Regions from separate parts of the Bradyrhizobium sp. P2_E8 genome, predicted to be linked through region 2. Evidence: riboswitches for the same ligand, from Rfam matches in the RefSeq annotation. Region 2 holds a riboswitch; each other region holds the start of a gene.
What was found. A riboswitch is a leader RNA that binds a small molecule or an ion and turns the genes downstream of it on or off. The one in region 2 is predicted to bind cobalamin.
Positions count from the first base shown of each region.

Region 1 (4,382 bases), on a different contig from region 2:
CAGGCTGCGACACGTGCGGCAACGGCCTTCACGCATGGCTCGTCAGCGCGATGCGCAAGATGCGAAAACTGCAAATCAGCATCACGCTCCGCTGCCGACTTGAAACTCACCACGCCCGCGAACAGGCGACCGTCGACCTCGGGCAGCACCACATGCATCGCAAGGTCGCCGGGCGACAGGCCGCGCAGCGATTCCGCCCACTCCTCGCGCCGCGCCGTGGAGAGCGCGACCTGGAACACGGGACACGATGCAGCATCGAACGGTGTCGTGCCGTCATCGCCGACCGCGGAGAACGCCGTCGCATTGACGATCGCGGCCGGAGGATCTTGCGCAAGGAGCGCCCGCAGCCAGTCCGCAACGCCCGCGGCCTTCAGCGAGGTGACGAAAAGGCCATACGCGTCAAACCCCTTCTCGCGCAGCGTGGCAATCAGCGCGTCGACCGGGCCGGTGTCCGCGGCGGTGAGGTACGAGCGATAAAACGTCACCAGCGCGCGCGGCCTGCCCTCGCCGTCCGGTATCGCCGCGATGACGCCGCGCGCGGGATCGTAAAAGCCCATCTCGGGCACGGTCGTCTCGCCGACGACCGGACCGGCGTAGAGGCCCGAGGCCAGTGCAAGCTGCGCGATCGCCGCTTGCGCCGCGACCGGACCACCGGTGTCGCAGAGCACCTTCAAGCGGCGCAGCGTCGAGACCGGCAGGGTTGAGTATGCATCGAGCCGTGTGTCGTCGCGGCCATCGGCCGGCAGCACCGCGAGCACGATGCCGCGCGCCTTCGCAAGTTGCTGGAGAGCCGCGAGTCCGTAGAGCCAATAGGACTCGCCGCCGATCAGGCGGACCAGAATGCCGCGAGCCTGGGCCAGCGTGCGCTCGATGTAGGTGTCGATAGAAAGCGGATGACGCAGTTCGGCGAGATTGGCGAGCCGCAGCGACGGCAGGCTGTCGCGGCCGCGCCGCCAGCCGGCCGCGAACGCGGCCAGATCGGAATCCGAGTACGAGAGCACCACGAGATCGGCCGGGTCCTGGCCGATGTCCCTTGGCGTCGCGGTCTCTTCCAGACCGCGGCTCTCGCGGAAGACGACGTGCATCAGATGCCAGATCCTGAAAGACCAAGTCCCGCTCTTATCGCGGCCTCGTCGATATCGCCGTGCTCGCCGATCACGACGAGCCTTGACTGGCGCGCGACCGCGCCCCAGGGCTTGTCGAACTGGTGACGCACGCGCTCACCGACCGCCTGGAGCAGCAGGCGCATCGGCTTGCCCGCGACCGCGATGTAGCCCTTGACGCGCAGCACGTTCTGCTCGCGCGACAGGCGCTGAACCGAGGCGACCAGTGTGTCGATATCCGTGACCTCAGGAAGGTCGATTACCACTGAGGCAAAGTCGTCGTGCTCATGCTCCTCTTCGCCGTCGTGATGCGACGGGCGCGCGGCGAGATCATTCTCGGCGGCAGCACCGAGGCCGAGGATGACGCGGGCGTCGATCGCTCCATCAGTGATGGGGAGCATCGGCACGCGGCGCGGCATCTCGGCGGTGATGGCAGCCTTGGCCGCTTCGATCCCCGCAGCACCTGCGAGATCGGCCTTGGTGAGCAGCACGATGTCGGCGCRGGCGATCTGGTCCTCGAACACTTCCGACAGCGGCGTCTCGTGATCGAGATTTTCGTCCGCCGCACGCTGCGCTTCCACCGCGGCCGGATCCGGCGCAAAGCGTCCGGCGGCGACGGCCTCGGCATCGGCGAGCGCGATCACGCCGTCCACGGTGATGCGCGAGCGGATCTCCGGCCAGTCGAACGCCTTGAGCAAAGGCTTGGGCAGCGCGAGGCCCGAGGTCTCGATCAGGATGTGATCGGGCCTTACGGGCCGCGCCAGCAACAGTTCCATGGTCGGGATGAAATCGTCGGCAACGGTGCAGCAGATGCAGCCATTGGCGAGCTCGACGATGTTTTCCTCCGGACAATTGGCATCGGCGCAGGACTTCAGGATCTGGCCGTCGACGCCCTCGCTGCCGAACTCGTTGACGAGCACCGCGAGCCTCTTGCCGTTGGGATTTGCGAGAAGATGCTGGATCAGCGTCGTCTTGCCGGAGCCGAGAAAGCCGGTCACCACCGTGACAGGGACTTTTGCGAGCGAATTCATTCGGCGGCCTCCGGCACGACGGCAATGGGGGGAATGCGGGCAAGCGATTGCTTGCGGAAGATCTCGGGGCGGCTGCGCCAGGGCACGAGGCCGTCGGGCGCGGCCGCATAGGCGGCGGCGCCCGCGATCACGTCGCGCGCGTTGGCATCCGACAGGCGGCCATAGACATAGGACCAGCGGCCGGGCGCGCTCAGCGCGACCGAGCAACCCTGGTTACAGGCCGACAGGCATTCGACGGGAACCACATTGACGCCATCGGGCACGCCGGCCTCCAGGATCGCACCGTGAAGGCGCTTGCCCGGAGTGACTTCGCCCTCGCCAAGTGTCTCGCCGGCGCGGCAGGTAATGCAGACGTGAAGTGTGACGGTCATCGCCTCTTCCAGAATAAACAGCGGGAGGCGAAGAGGCCCACGAACCGGTCTTGCGAGGGTCCGTTTCCCCGTCGCGGAACACCCCGTCCGCCGGTCCAAAAATCGTCCGCGCTGGCAGGTCTCCCGGCTTGCGGAGCAGGGTTTTACCCTTCGATCCCCGCCTTCCCGATCCCGTTAGGGGTCAGTGGCCTCGGGCATCTCTCCGGTCACGGTCGCGGGGGCGGCTGCATTTTGGACCCAAATCTTGCCGATTCGGACCCTATCGCATTCCCTCTTCGCCTGTCATAGGACAGGAACCAACGCCGGGCCACCATTTGCCCCCGGCCGCCTCTTGTCAAGCCGAAGGACCAGGTACGATGACGCCTGAACCGGATACCCAAACGAGCGAGGAAACCGACGCCCGCCACGCCGCGAAAATGGCGAAGAAGAAGGCCGCCCGCGACAAGATCATGGCGACCAAGAGCGGCGAAAAGGGCCTCATCATCGTCCATACCGGCGCCGGCAAGGGCAAGTCGTCCTCGGCCTTCGGCATGATCGTGCGCTGCGTCGCCCACGGCTTCCCCTGCGCGGTGGTGCAGTTCATCAAGGGCGCCTGGGACACCGGCGAGCGCCGCCTGCTCACGGGTCATTTCGGCGATCTCTGCCAGTTCCACGCGATGGGCGAAGGTTTCACCTGGGAGACGCAGKACCGCGCCCGCGACATCGCCGCCGCACGCGCCGGCTGGGAGAAGGCGAAGGAGCTGATCCTCGATCCCAGCCTGCGCATGGTCGTGCTCGACGAGATCAACATCGCGCTGCGCTACGACTACCTCGATATCGCTGAGGTCGTCGAATTCCTCAGCACGCAAAAGCCTGAGATGACGCATGTCGTGCTCACCGGGCGTAACGCCAAGGACGAGCTGATCGAGATCGCCGACCTCGCCACCGAGATGACGCTGGTGAAACATCCGTTCCGCTCCGGCATCAAGGCGCAGGCCGGCGTCGAGTTCTGAAGACACACGCGATGGCGCGCGCATTGATGATCCAGGGGGCCGGCTCGGACGTGGGCAAGTCGCTCATCGTCGCCGGTCTTGCGCGCGCCTTCACGCGGCGCGGCCTGCGCGTGCTTCCCTTCAAGCCGCAGAACATGTCGAACAATGCGGCCGTGACCGTCGATGGTGGCGAGATCGGCCGCGCTCAAGCACTGCAAGCCCTCGCCGCCGGCGTCGAGCCACACACCGACATGAACCCGGTGCTCCTGAAGCCGGAGACCGATGTCGGAGCGCAAGTCATCGTGCATGGCAAGCGCATCGCAACTGCGCGTGCGCGTGACTATGCGGCGATGAAGCCACAGCTGATGGGCTCCGTGCTGGAGAGCTTCGAGCGGCTGAAGGCGCGGGCCGATCTCGTGCTGGTCGAAGGCGCCGGCAGTCCCGCCGAAGTGAACCTGCGCAAGGCCGACATCGCCAATATGGGCTTTGCCCGAAAGGCCGATGTGCCGGTTGTGCTGATCGGCGATATCGACCGGGGCGGCGTCATCGCCCAGCTCGTCGGCATCAAGACGGTGATCGACCCCGACGATGCCGCGATGATCCGGGGTTTTGTCATCAACAAGTTCCGTGGCGATCCCACGCTGTTCGACGACGGCTACAAGCTGATCGAGCAGAAGACGTCCTGGCGCGGCCTTGGTGTGCTGCCCTGGTTTGCGCGCGCCGGCGAGCTGCCGGCCGAGGACGCGCTGGGCCTCAGCGACGCGCGAAAGCCGGGCCAATGCAAGATCGCCTGTCTCGCGCTGTCACGGATCGCCAATTTCGACGATCTCGATCCGCTCAAGCTCGAACCCGGCGTCGATCTCGTGATGGTCCGTCCGGGTGAAGCGATCCCCGGCGACGTGAGGC
Region 1 is NZ_JBFUES010000039.1:85-4,466, forward strand. It holds partial or broken gene AC1D00_RS03910 (cobaltochelatase subunit CobN) at 1-1,085, opposite strand, end outside; gene cobW (cobalamin biosynthesis protein CobW) at 1,085-2,134, opposite strand; gene AC1D00_RS03920 (DUF1636 family protein) at 2,131-2,505, opposite strand; cobalamin riboswitch at 2,602-2,821, opposite strand; gene cobO (cob(I)yrinic acid a,c-diamide adenosyltransferase) at 2,862-3,497, shown strand; gene AC1D00_RS03930 (cobyric acid synthase) at 3,509-4,382, shown strand, end outside.
Region 1: it holds a riboswitch for cobalamin, as region 2 does, so the genes downstream of both, AC1D00_RS03920 (DUF1636 family protein) here and AC1D00_RS14780 (energy-coupling factor ABC transporter permease) in region 2, are expected to answer to the same signal.

Region 2 (4,909 bases):
GTACGGCGTGCGCTTGACGACGCCGGCATCGCCGTGTTCGGCGCGCTGCCGCGCCATGCCGAGATCAACCTGCCGAAGCGGCATCTCGGCCTGGTGCAGGCGGAGGAGCAGGCCGAGATCGGCAAGCTGATCAACGAGGCCGCGCGCTTCGTCGCCGAGCATGTCGATCTCGATGCGGTGCTGCGATCGGCAGCCAGCTGGTCGCCGCAATCCGCGGCGAACGGTCTGAACGTGACGCCGCCGGGGCAGCGCATTGCGCTTGCCCGCGATGCCGCGTTCTCCTTCGTCTACCCGCATATGCTGGAAGCCTGGCGCGCGGCGGGCGCCGACATCTCGACCTTCTCGCCGCTTGCCGATGAAGCGCCCGATGCGAGCGCCGATGTCTGCTGGCTGCCCGGCGGCTATCCCGAGCTTCATGCCGGGAAGATCGCGGCCAACGCGCGCTTTCGCAGCGGCTTGCGCGCCTTCGCCGAGACGCGACCGGTGCACGGTGAATGCGGAGGCTATATGGTGCTAGGAACCGCTTTGACCGACGCCGACGGTGTCTGCCATGAGATGGCGGGCCTGCTCGGCCTGGAGACCAGCTTTGCCAAGCGCCGCATGCATCTGGGCTATCGTCTCGCCGAACTCGCCGCGCCGATGCCGGGACATCGCGCCGGCGCACGCCTGCGCGGCCATGAGTTCCACTATTCGACCATTCTTGCCCAGCCCGACACGCCGCTCGCGGTCGTGCACGATGCGACCGGTGCGGTCATCGCCGAGACCGGTTCGCGCCGGGGCAACGCCACCGGCACGTTCTTCCATCTGATCGCGGAGGACCGGTGAGCGGTTTTGTCTCCTTTATCTCCGCCGGTCCCGGCGACCCCGAGCTTCTCACGCTCAGGGGTGCCGCCCGGCTGCGCGAGGCCGATGTCGTGCTTTTTGACGACCTCGCCTCGGGCGCGATCCTCGACCTCGCCCGTCCCGGCGCCAATCTCGTTGCGGTGGGGAAACGGGCCGGGCGGCCTTCGACCAAGCAGCATCACGTCAACCGCCTGCTGGTCGACTATGCCGCGACTGGCGCGCGCGTGGTGCGGTTGAAGTCCGGCGATGCCGGCATCTTTGGCCGGCTCGAGGAGGAACTCGAAACGCTGCGCGAAGCCGGCATCGGCTATGAGATCGTTCCCGGCGTCACTTCGGCCTGCGTGGCCGCTGCGCAAGCCGGCATACCCCTGACCCGGCGCCATACCTCGCGCCGGGTGCAGTTCGTGACCGGGGCCGACGTCACCGGCGAGCTGCCGCAAAACCTGAACTGGGCGGCGCTGGCCGACCCTGAGGCGACCACCGTGGTCTATATGGGCCGCCGCACCTTTCCGGCCCTTGCCGCAAAGTTGATCGCGCACGGCCTCGCGCCGACCACGCCGGCGCTGTTCGCCGAATCCCTCGGCCGGCCCGACGAGCGGCTGGTCCGCACCACCATTGCCGAGCTGGCCGAGCAGCTTGCGCGGGGCGGCGCTGCCTCGACGGCCGCCGTGATCCTGTTCGGCGCACTGGCGGGAGAATACCCGTCATGATGGTCTCAATCGCCCTTCAGCCCTTGACGCCCGGCTGGCGAAAGGGGCACACAGGACGGGCATGGTGCTCGATGCGGTGCAAGCCGCCGGAGCATAATCGGGAATGGGGGTGGGCGGACAGTTGCGCCGCCCAAAACCCCAGCCGCCCCCGCGACTGTAAGCGGTGAGGGGCTCCGATCAGCCACTGGGCCGCAAGGCTCGGGAAGGCCGGAGAACCCCAGTGAACCGCGAGCCAGGAGACCGGCCGTGCATGTTTTGTGGCCAAGGCCGTCGGGTGTGACGGCAGGAAGGAACTGAACCATGCATATCGAACCCGGAGTCGTATCGGGCGCCAAGCTCGTGTTGAGTTACGCAACCGGCATCGCCGTCGGCGGCGTTGCGTTGAAGCTCGCGGTCGAGACCGTGCGCGAGCAGGGCATCACGTCGTTCGCGGCGCGGACGCTCGCCACCACGGGCCTCGTGTTCGTCTTCTTCGAGATCCTGCCGCACTTCCCGGTCGGCGTGTCCGAGGTGCACTTCATCCTTGGCTCGACCCTGTTCCTGCTGTTCGGGGCAGCGCCGGCGGCCTTCGGCCTTGCGTTCGGCCTGCTGTTCCAGGGTGTGTTCTTCGAGCCGCCGGACCTGCCGCAATACGGCATGAACGTCACCACGCTGCTGGTGCCGCTGTTCGCGATCCAGGCGATCGCCGGACGGATCGTTGCCCGCAACACCGCCTATGTCGATCTCAGGTATCGCCAGGCGCTGGCGCTTTCGACGACCTATCAGGCCGGCGTCATCGCGTGGGTCGCGTTCTGGGCGCTCTATGGTTCCGGCTTTGGCGCGACCAACCTCGTCAACATCGCGACCTTCGCGGCCTCCTACGCGCTCGTCATCGTGATCGAGCCGCTGGCCGATCTCGCCGTGCTGGCGCTGGCGAAGTCGCTGCGCGGCGTCACCGCGCCCGGCCTCGTGACCCCGCGCCTGCACAACGCGGCCTAAGAGACAAGCGAAAGGGCGGCCGTGATGGCCGCCCTTCGCGAACGTGATGCTCACGCTCTCCCTGATAGGCATCGGTTGCGGTGATCCCGAGCAGCTCACGCGCGCCGCCGTTCAAGCCATTAACGCGGCCGATCTCATCCTGATCCCGCGCAAGGGGAGAGCGAAATCCGATCTCGCCGATCTCAGGCGGACGATCTGCGCGGATGTGCTCACCAATCCAACGACGCGCATTGCCGAGTTCGACCTTCCCGTCCGCGACGCCGGTGAAGTGGACTATCGCAAGGGTGTGGACGATTGGCACGATGCGGTCGCCGCGACGTGGTCGCGGACAATCGCAAGCCAACTCGAAGGTGACGGCAGGGTCGCGCTGCTGATCTGGGGCGATCCTTCGCTCTACGATTCCTCGCTGCGCATTGCGCGCCGGCTCGATCCCTTGCCTGATATCGAGGTCATCCCCGGTATCACGTCGATCCAGGCGCTGTGCGCGGCGCATGCGCTGCCGCTCAACGACATCGGCGAGCCCTTTCTGGTCACGACGGGACGGCGCTTGCGTGAAGGCGGCTGGCCGCAGGGCGTCGACACCGTGGTCGTGATGCTCGATGGCGGCACGGCGTTCCAGTCGCTCGATCCGGCCGGGCTCGACATCTGGTGGGGCGCCTATCTCGGCATGCCCGATCAGATCGTCATGTCCGGCGCGCTTGCCGAGGTAGGGCCGCGCATCGCCGCGCTGCGGCAGCAGGCGCGCGAGCGGCATGGCTGGATCATGGACAGCTACATTCTCAAGCGCAGGCCGTAAGCGAGGCAGCATGCTCCCCGACTGGGTCACCCAAAAATGTCCCGAAATCTCCGCGGTCCATCGCGAGGCGGCGATCGCGCGGCAGGCGCAACTGACGAAGCCGACCGGCGCGCTCGGCCGGCTCGAGCAGCTCGCGATCGAGCTCGCGGGCCTGCAAGCGACCAAGCAGCCGCGCGCGGCACGCGTGCCGATCATCATTTTCGCCGGCGATCACGGCATCGTCGCGCAAGGCGTGTCGGCCTATCCGCAAGGAGTGACCATCGCGATGATGGCGAATTTTGCCTCCGGTGGCGCTGCGATCTCGGTGCTGGCGCGGGAGCTTGGTTCGAGCCTGGAGGTGGTTGACGCCGGCACGTTGGCGCCGGAGGCGGTAGCAGGCATCGTCATCGACAAGCCGCGCAGCGGCACGCGCGATTTCAGTGTCGAGGCGGCGCTCGCACCGTCCGAGCTGGCCTTCGCTTTCGAAGCCGGTCAGCGCGCCGTCGCGCGCGCGGAAGCCAGCCAGCCCGATCTTCTGATCTTCGGCGAGATGGGCATCGGCAACACCACGACCTCGGCGGCGATCGCGGCGAGCCTGCTCGGCGTGAGCGCCGAGGAGATCGCCGGCAGCGGCACTGGCGTCGATGCCGCCGGCCGTGCGCACAAGGCGCACGTGATCGATGCCGCGATTGCGCGTCACGGCGTTGCGGGTGCGCCGCCCGAAAAAATCCTGTGCGCCGTTGGCGGCCTCGAGATCGCGGCCATCTGCGGCGCCATCATTGCGGCCGCGCAGCGCCGTATCCCTGTATTGATCGACGGCTTCATCGTGTCGGTCGCGGCGCTGACGGCCGTGCGGCTCAATCCGTCGTGCCAGCCGTTCCTGCTGCCCTCGCATCAATCGGCGGAGCAGGGGCATCGGCTGGTGCTCCGCGCGCTGAACGCGCAGCCGCTGATCAGCCTCGATCTCAGGCTCGGGGAGGGATCGGGCGCCGCCATCGCGCTGCCGCTGGTGCGGCTCGCCTGCAGCCTTCACAATGGCATGGCGACCTTCGCGCAGGCCAATGTGCCGGATCGCCCGGCCTGATCCGGCTCACGCCACGCGCTGATTGACCGACACGACGCGCCAGCCGGTCGCCAGCCGGTCGATCCGGGTCAGCGACAGCGGATCGATCACGAAGCGCAGCGCGGCTTGCGGCGTGAGATCCAGCGCGATGCACAGCGCGGCGCGGATCGTGCCGGAATGCACGACGAGCGTTGCGGGCCCAGCTTCGATCCGTGACAGCCCATGTCGGACGCGGGCGACCTGGTCCTCAAAGCTTTCACCTCCCGGTGGTCGTGTGCGCGCCGGATCGCCCCAGAATTGCGCGTAGGCATCGCCGCCCATTGCGGCGAGGTCGTCATGCCGCCGGCCGGTCCAATCGCCGAAATCCTGCTCGCTGAACTCGCCCACCAGCTCCGGGTCGAGCCTAAGTGCGCGCGCGGTCTCGACCGTGCGCCGCGACGGGCTGGCATAGCTCGCAGAGTCCTGCGGCAGGCGCTGCCGCAACGCTTCCAGTTGCGCGCGATCGCCGAGATCGGCGGGCGCGTCCGGCGCATGGATCGT
Region 2 is NZ_JBFUES010000221.1:2,756-7,664, forward strand. It holds gene AC1D00_RS14770 (cobyrinate a,c-diamide synthase) at 1-825, shown strand, start outside; gene cobA (uroporphyrinogen-III C-methyltransferase) at 822-1,553, shown strand; cobalamin riboswitch at 1,599-1,816, shown strand; gene AC1D00_RS14780 (energy-coupling factor ABC transporter permease) at 1,854-2,531, shown strand; gene cobF (precorrin-6A synthase (deacetylating)) at 2,578-3,327, shown strand; gene cobT (nicotinate-nucleotide--dimethylbenzimidazole phosphoribosyltransferase) at 3,338-4,390, shown strand; gene AC1D00_RS14795 (histidine phosphatase family protein) at 4,397-4,909, opposite strand, start outside.

Region 3 (6,660 bases), on a different contig from region 2:
CCGCGAATGCCGCAGTCACGAGTGATCCGAGCGCCAAGATCGGATGCTCCTTTGCTGCTGGCCGTATTTCGTCAACGTGCAAAGACGCACGCTACAAATCCTACGGCGAGTGCACGACGGCGGGCACCAAGATGGGTTACGCACCATTGGAGTCCTATTGGTATTGCTCCAGTCTAAGGCTCAAGAGCTAACAGAAATCACATCAAGATGTGCTGAGGCCGCCCTTCAGTTGGCGGCCTCTTTCATATCCGGGCCAAGCCCGCGATGTTGCCTTTTTTGGCAGGGGCCGACGAAGGATGCTAGCCGGGGAAGTCGCGGAACTCCTTGACGAGATTAAACGGAATTTTCCACCCGGCGCCTCCCCCGCGCATCAGCATCTTGATGTCTTCCGCCCTGTTTTCTTTTCTGGTTTTCGGATCGGTCTCCAGCGTGTGGCCTTGGCTGTCCCAAGGTTTGCTCGCGCTCTTCGAGTAGTAGCCGAGAAAATGCCCAGCTTCATGGGCAGACGTGTTGGGCCCGCGTTGCGAGCTGATGAAGGCAAGGTCCAGCGATCGAGCAAACGAGCCATTGGCGAGGCCGCCATTGGACCAAACCTTATCGACGCAGAAAATGGTTAGATGGGCGCCCTGGACTTTGTGTTTGACGAAGAAGCCCTTCAGTTTTTCGACGTCGATCACATCGGGAAAGGTCGCCAGGCTCGCATCCTTCATGCCAGTCGCATTGGCGAGCTCCTGTTTGACGGCAGCCTGCGAGTCGTCGACGACCAGCCAGTCGCTTGGCACCCGCTCGAAGCGGATGTTGGCCTGCGGCCTCCATATATTGTTCATCGTCAGCAATTCATCTTGCTCGCTGCAGGGCTTCTTGGCGTGAAACGCCGGAGCGCCGCCACTCCCCGGAACCATGACATTGCGGAACGCCACCTTGATCTTGATTTCTGGCAGCACGACGACATGGAGCTTGGCTTCGATCTTCCGGCCGGCCGACCGGGCCACCACCTCCAGGCCGGGAAAGCCAATCGGCTTAATCCGGCCATTGATTTCGAAAAACCGTGCATCGCCATTGAAGGTGGCGGGAAGTGACGCCGCCCTGAGCTGCGGATCGATATTGGGTTCGGAGAAGATGTCTCTGGCTTGCATTACGCGTCTAAGGGTATCGGCGCCATCGATCTCCTTGATCCCGAGGGCATGGGCGTTAGGATCGACTTTGAGCTTTCTTCCGGGATCGATCAGCGCCACGATGTTGGAGCCGCCGAACGGCACGACCATGCCCGGCGGGCTGCGGCGCTCATCGATGCCGGAGCGGCGGAAAACCTCTTGAAAAGCGGCCATGTCTGCTTTTCCTGTCCTAGTTCGGTCCGTCAACGCGAAATTTTGCGCGCGGAATTGAGAGCCTCCTTCGGCGGCGGAAACACGATCTGGCCGGCCCCCGCGGCGATATGCAGAAAATTTCAGCGGCGAAGTTTCAGGGCCAGTCCCTCCGCAACAATTGGGCACGGACGGCAGTGGGCGTAGCCTACTACGCTTTCCGGAGAACGCGGAAGGCCAATCAATGTCCGCTAATGGCCCGTTCGAGACATGCAGGTCCGATCTGACGATGTCGGCTTATCCGGCCAGACCGGAAGTCATCACATCGGGGTAAACCGACGCGATTGACCCGGAACGGACATTGCCAACGGCGCAATTCACTTCAATGGCGCAGATAGCGCCAGCCGACGACGACACCGCTCACAGAGACGATGGCGCCAAGGATCGACAGCAGCCAAACCACGATGTCCCAGGCCGGGCGATACGTCAGCAGAAACCGGAAATCGAAACTGTGCAGCGCGTTGAACAGCCAGCGATAGGTGCGACGGCTGCCGTCCACGCGGCCGATGATGTCGCCCGTAACAGGGCTGATGTGAAACCACGTTCTCGCATCATCGTCGAACATCGCCCGCAAGACCGGCAATTCGCGGTCGTGATGATGCGCATACCAATAGGCATCGTACTCCCTGAGGATGCGTTGCTCCGCAAGACGTGCTCGCGGCAACAGTTTCGTTGCTGCGGTCCACACACGATCCTGCGGGAGTGTCATAACCTCGCCCGACATCACATCGAGCGGCCGCTGCGCGCCATCACGCGATGCGGCGATCATCATCGGATTGCCATCGAGCCAGACAAAGCGCGCTTCGACCACGGCGGATTGCGGCGCCGGCAACTTCGTCGCGATCGTCGGCGCATCGTGGCCGGCATAGCGTTGCAGCACCTCGCCCGTCGTGTTGCGGTTCGCAAAATATCCGCCGGGGTTTAGCGAAAGCCAGCCAGAGAACGTCCAGGTCAGCACGAAGACGCCCGCAATCAAGCCGGTGACATGGTGCCACGCCATCCAGCCACGATAGGGCGTGATCTTGCCGCTCGCATACCGCCGCCTCAGCCGTACGCGCAGGATGCCGATCCAGATGCCGGTGGCGCCGACGATGAGGCAGATTCCAGAGATCCAAAGCACGACCAGCCGCCACAATGGCCCATCCTTGCGCAACACGGTCGGATAGATCCAGTGTGGAATCGAGCCGAGCCAGTTCCAGACGCGCTCGGTGTGGTTGGTATCGAGCACAGTCTCGCCGGAGCGCGAGGAGACATAGAGCTTGGTGCCGGCATCGTCGCCGAGCGCAATCAAGTAGAGCGGTCGCAGCGGATCATAACGGGCAGTTACGCTCCATTGGTCTCGGTCGATGATCGCTTCGAGCCGCGGTGATTTGCTCGCGGGATGATGTTGCACGACGTCGAGCGCCTGCTGTTCGGAAATGCCAGTGATGACGTGGCCATCGGCTGCAGAGATCGTCTGCCGTTTGCTGTCCCAGCCCGTCATCCGATACACCGGCTCGTCGGCCAGCATGGAAAGCCGGAGATCGCGCGGATAGCGGGTGGCGCCTGCCATCTTCATCGCGTCGTCCGGCGACAGCGTCACCTTCTCCCATTGAATGTCGGGAAGCGCTGCCAGTCTTTCCTTGTCTGAAAGGCTGGGAAAGGCGACGTACATCATCACCACGCCGGAAATGAACCACATGGCGAAAAACAGGCAGGTAGTGATGCCGATCCACCGGTGCCCGATATACAGCCACCGCCGGAGCGTTCGTTTCAGGGCGCGTGCCACGCTCAGAACTTCACGTTGACCGCGAGCTGAGCCGTGCGGGGCATGCCGAGCAGCCACTGTGTGGTGCCGCCCGAAGTCGTGTACACCTCGTCGAACAGATTGTAGACGCGGAACGACACGGTGGTGTTGAGATCGGGCTTCCACTGCACACTGGCATTGACGATGTTATAGGCCGGGCGCGTCATCGTGTTGGCATTGTCCGCGTAGGTCTTGCCGACGATCTGCACGCCCGCATTGGCCGACCAGTTCGGCGCAAAGGCCCAGGTCGCCCAGATGTTGGAGACGGTCTGCGGTATGTTGACCGGCACGTTGCCGGCATAGTTCACGGCCACGCCACCAACCGATTGCACGAAGTCGTCATACTTCGCGCGCAGGAAGGCGGTGTTTGCATCTATTCGCCAGCCATAGTCGAGTAGGAATCCGACTGATGCTTCGATCCCACGCGATGATTGCTGGCCGACCTGGACGGTGAGCGAAGGAATGTTGGGATCGCGTGCCAGCAGGTTGTTCTTTACGATCTCGTAGCCGGCCAGTGTCCATTCACCCCGGCCGCCCCAGAACGATTGCTTGACGCCGATCTCGATCTGTTTGCCTGTGGCCAGATCGAAGTTCTTGTTTGCGGAGGACAGCGAGATGAGCCCTCCGACAGGGTCGACGGCCGTTGCATACTGGCCATAGAATGCGAGGTCCTTCATCGGTGTATAGACCGCACCGGCGCGCCAGGTTGTCGAGGAGAACGACTTCTCGAAGCTGTTGGCGGGCGTGACATGGTCGGTGCGCGTGATGGTCGGGTCATCCTGGCGGATACCGGCAATCAAGGATAGTTGCTCGGTCACCGACAGCCGGTTTTCGGCAAACAGCGCATACTGGTTGGTTACGCTGCCGTAACTGGGAATCGTGGCGTTCGGGCTGCTGAACAAGCCTGGAACGAAGTTGAACGGGTTGACGGACGATGAGCCGCCATAAGGCGAATTGTTGGTGTGGGTGAAATTGATGCTGTTGACGTCGAAGCCCGCCACGAACTCATTGGCCATGCCAAGGACGTGCCCGCGGAATTTCGCATCCAAGCGATTGCCGACTTGCTGCTGATCGTGAAAAATCTCGATGTAGCTGCTTCGATTGATCAGGCCGGTGGCGGGATTGTAGGCGTAGCTCTCGACGTCCTTCCAGTGCCTCTTGGAGTTCAGGTAGTAGAGCGTGTTCTGGATCGAGATGCCATCGGCAACCTGCCATTCGGTCTTCACCTGGTTCCAGCTATCCTGGTATCGGATGTGACTGTCGCTGACATTGTAGTTCTTGAACCGGAGAGATTCATTAAGTATGCCGTTGATCAACGGCGTTCCGAAGTACCGCGATGGGTTGCGGTCACCGTAGTCCGTGGACAGCGTCCAGGTGACGTCTTCGTTCTGCCTGATCTGGACCACGGCATGAAGCGCGACATTCGAGGTGTCGTCACGATCAACCCATCCGTCCGATATGTTGCCGGTGGCGGTGATCCGATAGGCCACGTCCTTGCTAACCGGGCCGCCGCTATCCACGGCAATTCGCCTCGTCATGTTGCTGTCCAGCGAGACCTCTGCCTGGTTGCGAGCGACCCACGACGGCAGTTTCGAAACGATGTTGATGGCGCCGCCGACCGCACCGGCGCCATACATCACCGACGCAGGGCCGCGCAGCACTTCGATGCGCTCAGTCGACCACGTGTCGAACGGAAAGGTCACCGTCCCGGCACCGATGTAGAGCTGGGTGCCGTCGTACAGCGTCATGACGGAGCCAAGGCCCGTGAAGCCGCGGGTATTGAACGAGACGCCGCCATTGCCGGGGGCCGGGCTCGCTGTGAAACCGGTCGCGTTTTGCGTCACCGCGTCCAGGATGTTCTGCTGGCCGCGCTCGGCGATGGTCTCGGCTGATATCACCTCCACGCTGGCCGGCGTCTGCAGTCGCGTGAGGCCGAGGCGGCTGCCGGCCGTGCTCGCACCGGTGAGGTTGAGCGTCGGTGCGGCGAACGCCGGACCCGTCGGGTTCACAGTCGGAGCACGCGAGTCGCCAGTTACACTTCGTTGTTGGCGTGAGCGCGCGGAGCGCATTGCATCGCTGCGTCGGGTGCTGCGGGCATTCGGCTGCCTCACTGGCGGCTGCACCACCACAGGGTCGAGCGTCTGGCCCGGCCTTTCGGACTGCGCCCAGCCGTCGGTCGACAGCACAAGGCAGGAGAATGCAACTGAACGGAGCAACGCGCAGCGCTGCCGTGGCGCGGAAATTTTACGGGAGGTCATCAATAGTCTCGCGATAACGTGGCACGTCACCGCGAACGCAGTTTGGCCGCTGCCTCAAGAGGAAGACAGCTCAACACTCATCAGGACACCCCGCCCAATGTGCTCGCGTGTGACCACGACTGACGGCAGGTCTCCTGGCTCGCGGGTCGCTGCCTGTCGCCGCCTTCCCAAGCCCGCAGGCCCAGTGGCTTTTGACGAAGGCTCGCCGCTTACAGTTGCGGGGGCAGCCACGGCGTTGGGGGATCCCCGCACCGTATTCCCTATTGATCTCCCGAAAGAGAACCGTCGCAGGCACCCTAATTTTATTTGCAAAGGACTGTCAACTGGCCATCGGGCTGCGGCGGAAAGCAGCGCGCTGTCCCGATCGCCCGACCGAGCGGGGATTGCCAAAGTCCTTAGCTGGCGACCACCCGGGGGCGGCCTTTCGTCTGTCTCGGGCCAAGTCAGGTTGTGGCCCAAACACGAAGTGCAGACGAAACGCCAATTTGTCGGCTCATAGGGGTAGACCGGAAGCAGACGGCGTGCCGCCTGAACGGCGCATTTTGACCCGCAACGGACATTAATGGCTTGACCCAATGCAGATCCATTGGGTTGATAGGATTTGCTTTCAGGTGCAATGGGTGGGCGTAAGCGCGAGGCGCACGGATGGAGTTGCCCGCTACACTGAACCTCATTGACTTGACGGTGAGCGCACATCGAGAGCTCACAAAACCCGGGCGACTGCGCCTCGACCGGTTGAGAAAGCCTGGCAGGGGCGTGACGGCACTGGTTTATGCAGCGACGCTCCTTGTGGCGTTTACTGCAGCTTGCGCATATGCCGCTGACATAGCTTATCTGGCTCCCCCCGGAGTTGCGGCAAACGAGTTTCCCTCACCACAGCGCCCTGTTGCACGGATTGTCAGCTCACGCCGCTCCGCCGAAGAGCGCCGCGACGCTCTCGATGAGGCCGGCCAGATCGCACGCGTTCTTGAACTGAAACCTGGCATGACAGTCGGCGACATTGGTGCAGGCAGTGGCTACCACACGGTCAGACTCTCGTACCTCGTCGGACCCGCCGGCTCTGTCGTTGCCCAGGAAGTCACGCGGGATTACCTCATAGAACTCGCCAGGCGAACAGAATCTCTGAAGTTGACGAACGTGCAATTCGCGCTCGGCGAACCACACGACCCGCGTCTGCCCGCTTCGTCGCTGGATGCCGCAATCCTTGTGCACATGTATCACGAGATAGCGCAACCCTATGCCTTCCTCTACA
Region 3 is NZ_JBFUES010000171.1:134-6,793, forward strand. It holds partial or broken gene AC1D00_RS12310 (hypothetical protein) at 1-191, shown strand, start outside; gene AC1D00_RS12315 (hypothetical protein) at 300-1,328, opposite strand; gene AC1D00_RS12320 (PepSY domain-containing protein) at 1,687-3,132, opposite strand; gene AC1D00_RS12325 (TonB-dependent receptor) at 3,135-5,408, opposite strand; cobalamin riboswitch at 5,516-5,710, opposite strand; gene AC1D00_RS12330 (class I SAM-dependent methyltransferase) at 6,165-6,660, shown strand, end outside.
Region 3: it holds a riboswitch for cobalamin, as region 2 does, so the genes downstream of both, AC1D00_RS12325 (TonB-dependent receptor) here and AC1D00_RS14780 (energy-coupling factor ABC transporter permease) in region 2, are expected to answer to the same signal.

Region 4 (4,920 bases), on a different contig from region 2:
CGCTCGACGGCATTCCGACCGCGGGCAAGACCGGCACGACCAATGCGTATCGCGATGCCTGGTTCGTCGGTTACACCGGCAATTTCACCTGCGCGGTCTGGTACGGCAATGACGACTATTCGCCGACCAACCGCATGACCGGCGGCTCGCTGCCGGCGCAGACCTGGCACGACATCATGGTCGCGGCGCATCAGGGCGTCGAGGTCCGGGAAATCCCCGGCATCGGCATGGGCCAGAAGCTGCCGCCGCAGCCGATGGCCGCGCAAGCCAATGCCGCGCCGAAGGTGCTGGAGACCAAGCCCGGTCCGCCGCCGGTGCTGACCAAGCGCGGCGCCGACATCCTGGTGCGCGTCGAGAAGCTGCTGGATGACGCGGCCAAGACCGCGAACAAGTCGTCCGCCAACGACGGCAAGCCCGCCAAGCCGGCCTCGTCGACAAGCGCGCTCGCCTTCCCGCAAAACTATGCGGAAGAGAATGCGAATGCATCCGCCCCGCGCAAGAACTGATCGAAACCCGTGCGGCTGATCCTGACCACATTGACGGCCCTCCTGCTCGCGACCGTAGTGGGTGTCGGCGCGACCTGGATGACGACGACGCGCGGCACCGAGATCGGCGCGCTCACCATCGGCCCCTGGACCGCGCGCCCACGTACCGGCACCGCCGACGTCGACCCCTATTCGCGCGCCACGATCGTGCGCAACGGCGAGCTGCCAATCGGCACCGGTGACGGCGTCGCCTTCACCGCGACCGCCGACGACAAGAAGAAGGCGCTCGACGGCCGCTGCGACGTCGTCGTCTCCGGCGTGACGCCGCCGGCGCGGTTCTGGACGCTGACGCTGTACGACCGCAAGGGCCATCTCGTCGCCAATTCGCTGCAGCGCTACGGCTTCACCAGCCAGGAGATCGTGCGGCAGTCCGACGGCACCTTCGAGATCCGGATCGCCTCGCGCTCGCGCGCCGGCAACTGGCTGCCGACCGGCGGCATCGAGCGCTACGCGCTGATGCTGCGCCTCTACGACACCCCGGTCGGCGTCGCGACGCGCACCCAGCGCGATGCGCCGATGCCCACGATCTCGACGGTGGGCTGCTCATGATCCGGCTGGTGTTCACCATCGTTGCCGGTGTGGTGCTGGGCCTCGTGGTCCATCTCGTCAGCGTGCTGGCGCTGCCGCGGATCGCGACGCAGGACGCCTATTCGCGGCTGACGCCGATGACGAAGCTCAACGGCGTCACCCAGCTTCCGCTTGCCGATCCGAATACCTCACCGATGCCGTTCATGGACCCGGCCTTCGCGCTGGCGATCTGCCGCTACGATCTCACGGGCGGGCCGATCAAGCTCACCGTGCCGGTGAGCCAGGCCTACACCTCGGTGTCGTTCTACACCCGCAACGAGATCGCCTATTACGCCATCAACGACCGCTCCGCGGGCAAGAAGGTGATCGAGCTCGACCTGATGACGGAAGCGCAGCACAACGAGCTGCCCGAGGACGAGGAGATCACCGCGGCCGACCGCCTGATCATCGATTCCCCTGCGACCACCGGCCTGATCGTGATGAAGGCCCTCGCCGCCGAGCCCGGCCTGATGCCGCAGGCGCAGGCGACGCTCGCGGCGGCCACCTGCGCGCCGCAGACCGAGCCGCCAGCCAAGGCCGAGACGCCGCGTGGACGGCGGTGAGCGGGCTGTTAAGGCAGGCTCAAAACAAAAACTGAAAAAACAACCCCATGCACAGTAGCGGGGGCATTGAAATCATTTGTTGTTTTGAGTTCGCGCCAAACACGCTTGCTCGTACAAGCGCATCCGCGCCGGAGCGCCGCGATGTCGAGCTTTGACACGTCGGGCAAAACACCGGCAGAATGGCATCATCGAAAAGTTCGTAACACCCGCGCGGAGCAGTCCGTCGCGGGTGTTTTCATTTGGCAGCATTGCCTATGCCGCCGCTCTCGCGAGAGGTCTGCGCGTCTCGACGAGGTCCTTTGAACTGCCGGGCAAAACGGTCACACAATGGCACGATCGAAGGGCGAGCCTATCGAACAGCCCGCGCGGATGTTGACGGGCTCCTCGCCAGATGCCAGTTTCGTGATCGGTAGTGTCCGCAAGGACTCTTCAAGGGAATGCGGTGCGTCCGTCTCGGCGGACTATTCCGCGGCTGCCCCCGCAACTGTAGGCGGATAGCCGACGACCAAACGAACCACTGGAGTCCCGATCGGGCCTCTGGGAAGGCGGTCGAAGGCGATGACCCGCGAGCCAGGAAACCTGCTGCCAGCCATGAGTCACGCGCGAACGCATTGGGCGGGGTGCCCCGATGTCGGATGAGGAGCCGGTGCATCTGCCGCCTGGGGCGAAGGTAGATGGCTAAGGCAACCGCGGTGACGGTGTGTTTGCGTCGCCGTAGAGCGTTGTCGTGCAAAATCTTCATCTCGGTCCCGGCATTGCGCCGGAGTTTTCGCGTGTACGTATCGGCGTCTCCAGCGGATTAGGGGGGCAGTTTCGGGGCGCTACACCTGCCCTRCTCGCCTTGCTGCTCTCGACATCCCTGTCCTCGCTGGCGACGGCGCAGACTGCGGCTCAGAGTCCCCCGCAAGAGGTCGGCCCGGTGATCGTCTCGCCGGCCACACCCAAGCCAGCTCGCGCCAACAGCGCCGGCAATCAAAGGCCGCGGACCGCGCGCCGCGCCGCGTGGCGCAATCGCGCCGCCCCTGCCGTCGCCGCTCCGGCAACGCAGTCTCAGAGCGGCCGGGTGCAGACGCCGCTGAACACCGCCGCCGTCACCGATGTCGGCTCCCGGCTCGGGATCACGGCGCGGGAAACGCCGGCGACCGTCGAGGTGATCGGTCAGCAGACGATTCAGGATCTGGGCATCAAGACAACGACCGACGTCGCCAAGGCCGCCGTCGGCGTGACCGGCGGCGATGCGCCCGGTGCGCCCGCCATCTTCTCGATGCGCGGCTTTTCCGGCGACCAGCTCACCACGCTCTACAACGGCATCCCGATCGGCCCCTCGACCATGACCGGCCGCCCGATGGACACCGCCAATCTGCAGCAGGTCGAGATCATCAAGGGACCGGACTCGCTGGTGGCGGGGCTCGGGGCGACCGGCGGCGCGATCAACTACGTGACCAAGGCGCCGCACACCGGACCTGTTGTCAACGACGCCTTCACGTCCTACGATTCCTTCCACGGCTATCGCGCCGGCTACGGCTCGGGCGGCAGTACGCTGATCAACGGGCTCGACTACCGTTTCGACATCAGCCATTCCAACGACAAGAGCTTCATCGACGACACCTATTCGAAGCTCAGCAACGTCTCGGGCCAGCTGAACTATCGCGTCAACGACAGCCTGAAGATCTGGGGCGCGGCCGAGTACAAGCAGGACAAGGACCGCTTCTACTGGGGCACACCGCTGGTGCCGGCGAACGCGCCGGGCATCGTGCCGACATCAGGCATCGTCTCGGGTCAGTGGACCAATTACTATCTCAACGGCCACACCGGGACGCTCAATCCCGTCACCGTGGACGCGCGCACGCTGACCACCACCTACAATGTGCTCGACAATCACAGCGGCGCCAGCGAGCTGTGGCTGCGCAGCGGCTTCCAGTGGGACATCACCAACAACATCTCGCTGAAGAGCCAGGTCTACGGCTACGATGCGCACCGGCACTGGTTCAACAACGAGATCAACTCGTTCGACGATTCCGGTCCGAACAACGTCTATCGCGAGCGCCTGGCGCTGGATCACGCCCAGCGTCTCTACGGCAATATCACCGACCTCACCGTCAACTCGAATGTCGGCGGAATGGACAACCGCTTCGTCGCCACCGTCATGGCGAGCAGCTCGCAGTTCAACGTCTCGCAGGACACGCTGTTCTCCTCGGATACGGTCGATCTGGTCAATCCGGATCGCGGCCTCTACGGCCCGCGCAGCGACGAGAAGATCTACACCCACCTCAACACGGCCTCGCTGTCGTTCGAGGACCGGCTCAAGCTGACCTCGACCTTCGCGCTGATCGGCGGCATCCGCTTCGAGGACATTGAACTGTCGCGCACGCGCTACTCGCCGGAGGGCGTGTTGCGCACCGACCGCGGCTATCCGTTCTCGAAGATATTCAACCCGGTCACCGGCCGCGTCGGCTATACCTGGGAGGTCTCCCCGGGAGTCATGCTCTACAGCCAGTATGCGACGGCGGCCGATCCGACGGTCGCCAACATCTTCATCCTCGCACCAACGGTGCCGCTGTTGCTGACGACGTCGCGGACCTATGAGACCGGCGTGAAGGTGCAATCGGCCGACAAGCGCGCGGAGGCCACGTTCTCGGCATTCGACATCGAGCGCAAGAACGTCTACGTGCCCGAGAGCGGCATCGTCTTCAACGTCGCCGGCAAGATGGAATCCAAGGGCGTCGAAATCGCCGCCGCGGTTAACCCGGTCGCTGGCCTGAAGCTGTGGGGCAACGTCGCCTTCGTGCAGTCGCGCTTCATCGACTTCACCTATGTCGACGGCAATGGCGTCTTCCAGTCCTATTCGGGCAAGACGCCGCCGAACGTTCCGAACTTCATCGCCAATGCCGGGGCATCCTATCGGTTCGACACGAAACTGCCGGTGGAGATCGGCGGCCTCGTCCGTCACGTCGGCGACCGCTTCAACTTCCAGGACAATCTGGTCACCATGAACGCCTACACGATCTTAGACGCGTTCGCGTTCGTCGACATTCCAAAGGCCTATTTCCCGGGCGTCGAGCAGACCCGGATCAGCTTTCGCGTGAAGAACCTGACGAACAAGCTCTACGCCGCCTGGGGCGATCCCGGTTACACCGACCAGATCATCCTGGGCGCGCCACGCAGCTATGAGGTGGCGGCTTCGTTCAAATGGTGAAGCAAGGGCGCCTGCCGTCACCTTCCCGAGACCAGATGCCGTTTCCAAT
Region 4 is NZ_JBFUES010000511.1:168-5,087, forward strand. It holds partial or broken gene AC1D00_RS25060 (penicillin-binding transpeptidase domain-containing protein) at 1-506, shown strand, start outside; gene AC1D00_RS25065 (DUF1214 domain-containing protein) at 516-1,094, shown strand; gene AC1D00_RS25070 (DUF1254 domain-containing protein) at 1,091-1,675, shown strand; cobalamin riboswitch at 2,069-2,276, shown strand; gene AC1D00_RS25075 (TonB-dependent receptor) at 2,403-4,871, shown strand; partial or broken gene glnQ (glutamine ABC transporter ATP-binding protein GlnQ) at 4,920-4,920, opposite strand, start outside.
Region 4: it holds a riboswitch for cobalamin, as region 2 does, so the genes downstream of both, AC1D00_RS25075 (TonB-dependent receptor) here and AC1D00_RS14780 (energy-coupling factor ABC transporter permease) in region 2, are expected to answer to the same signal.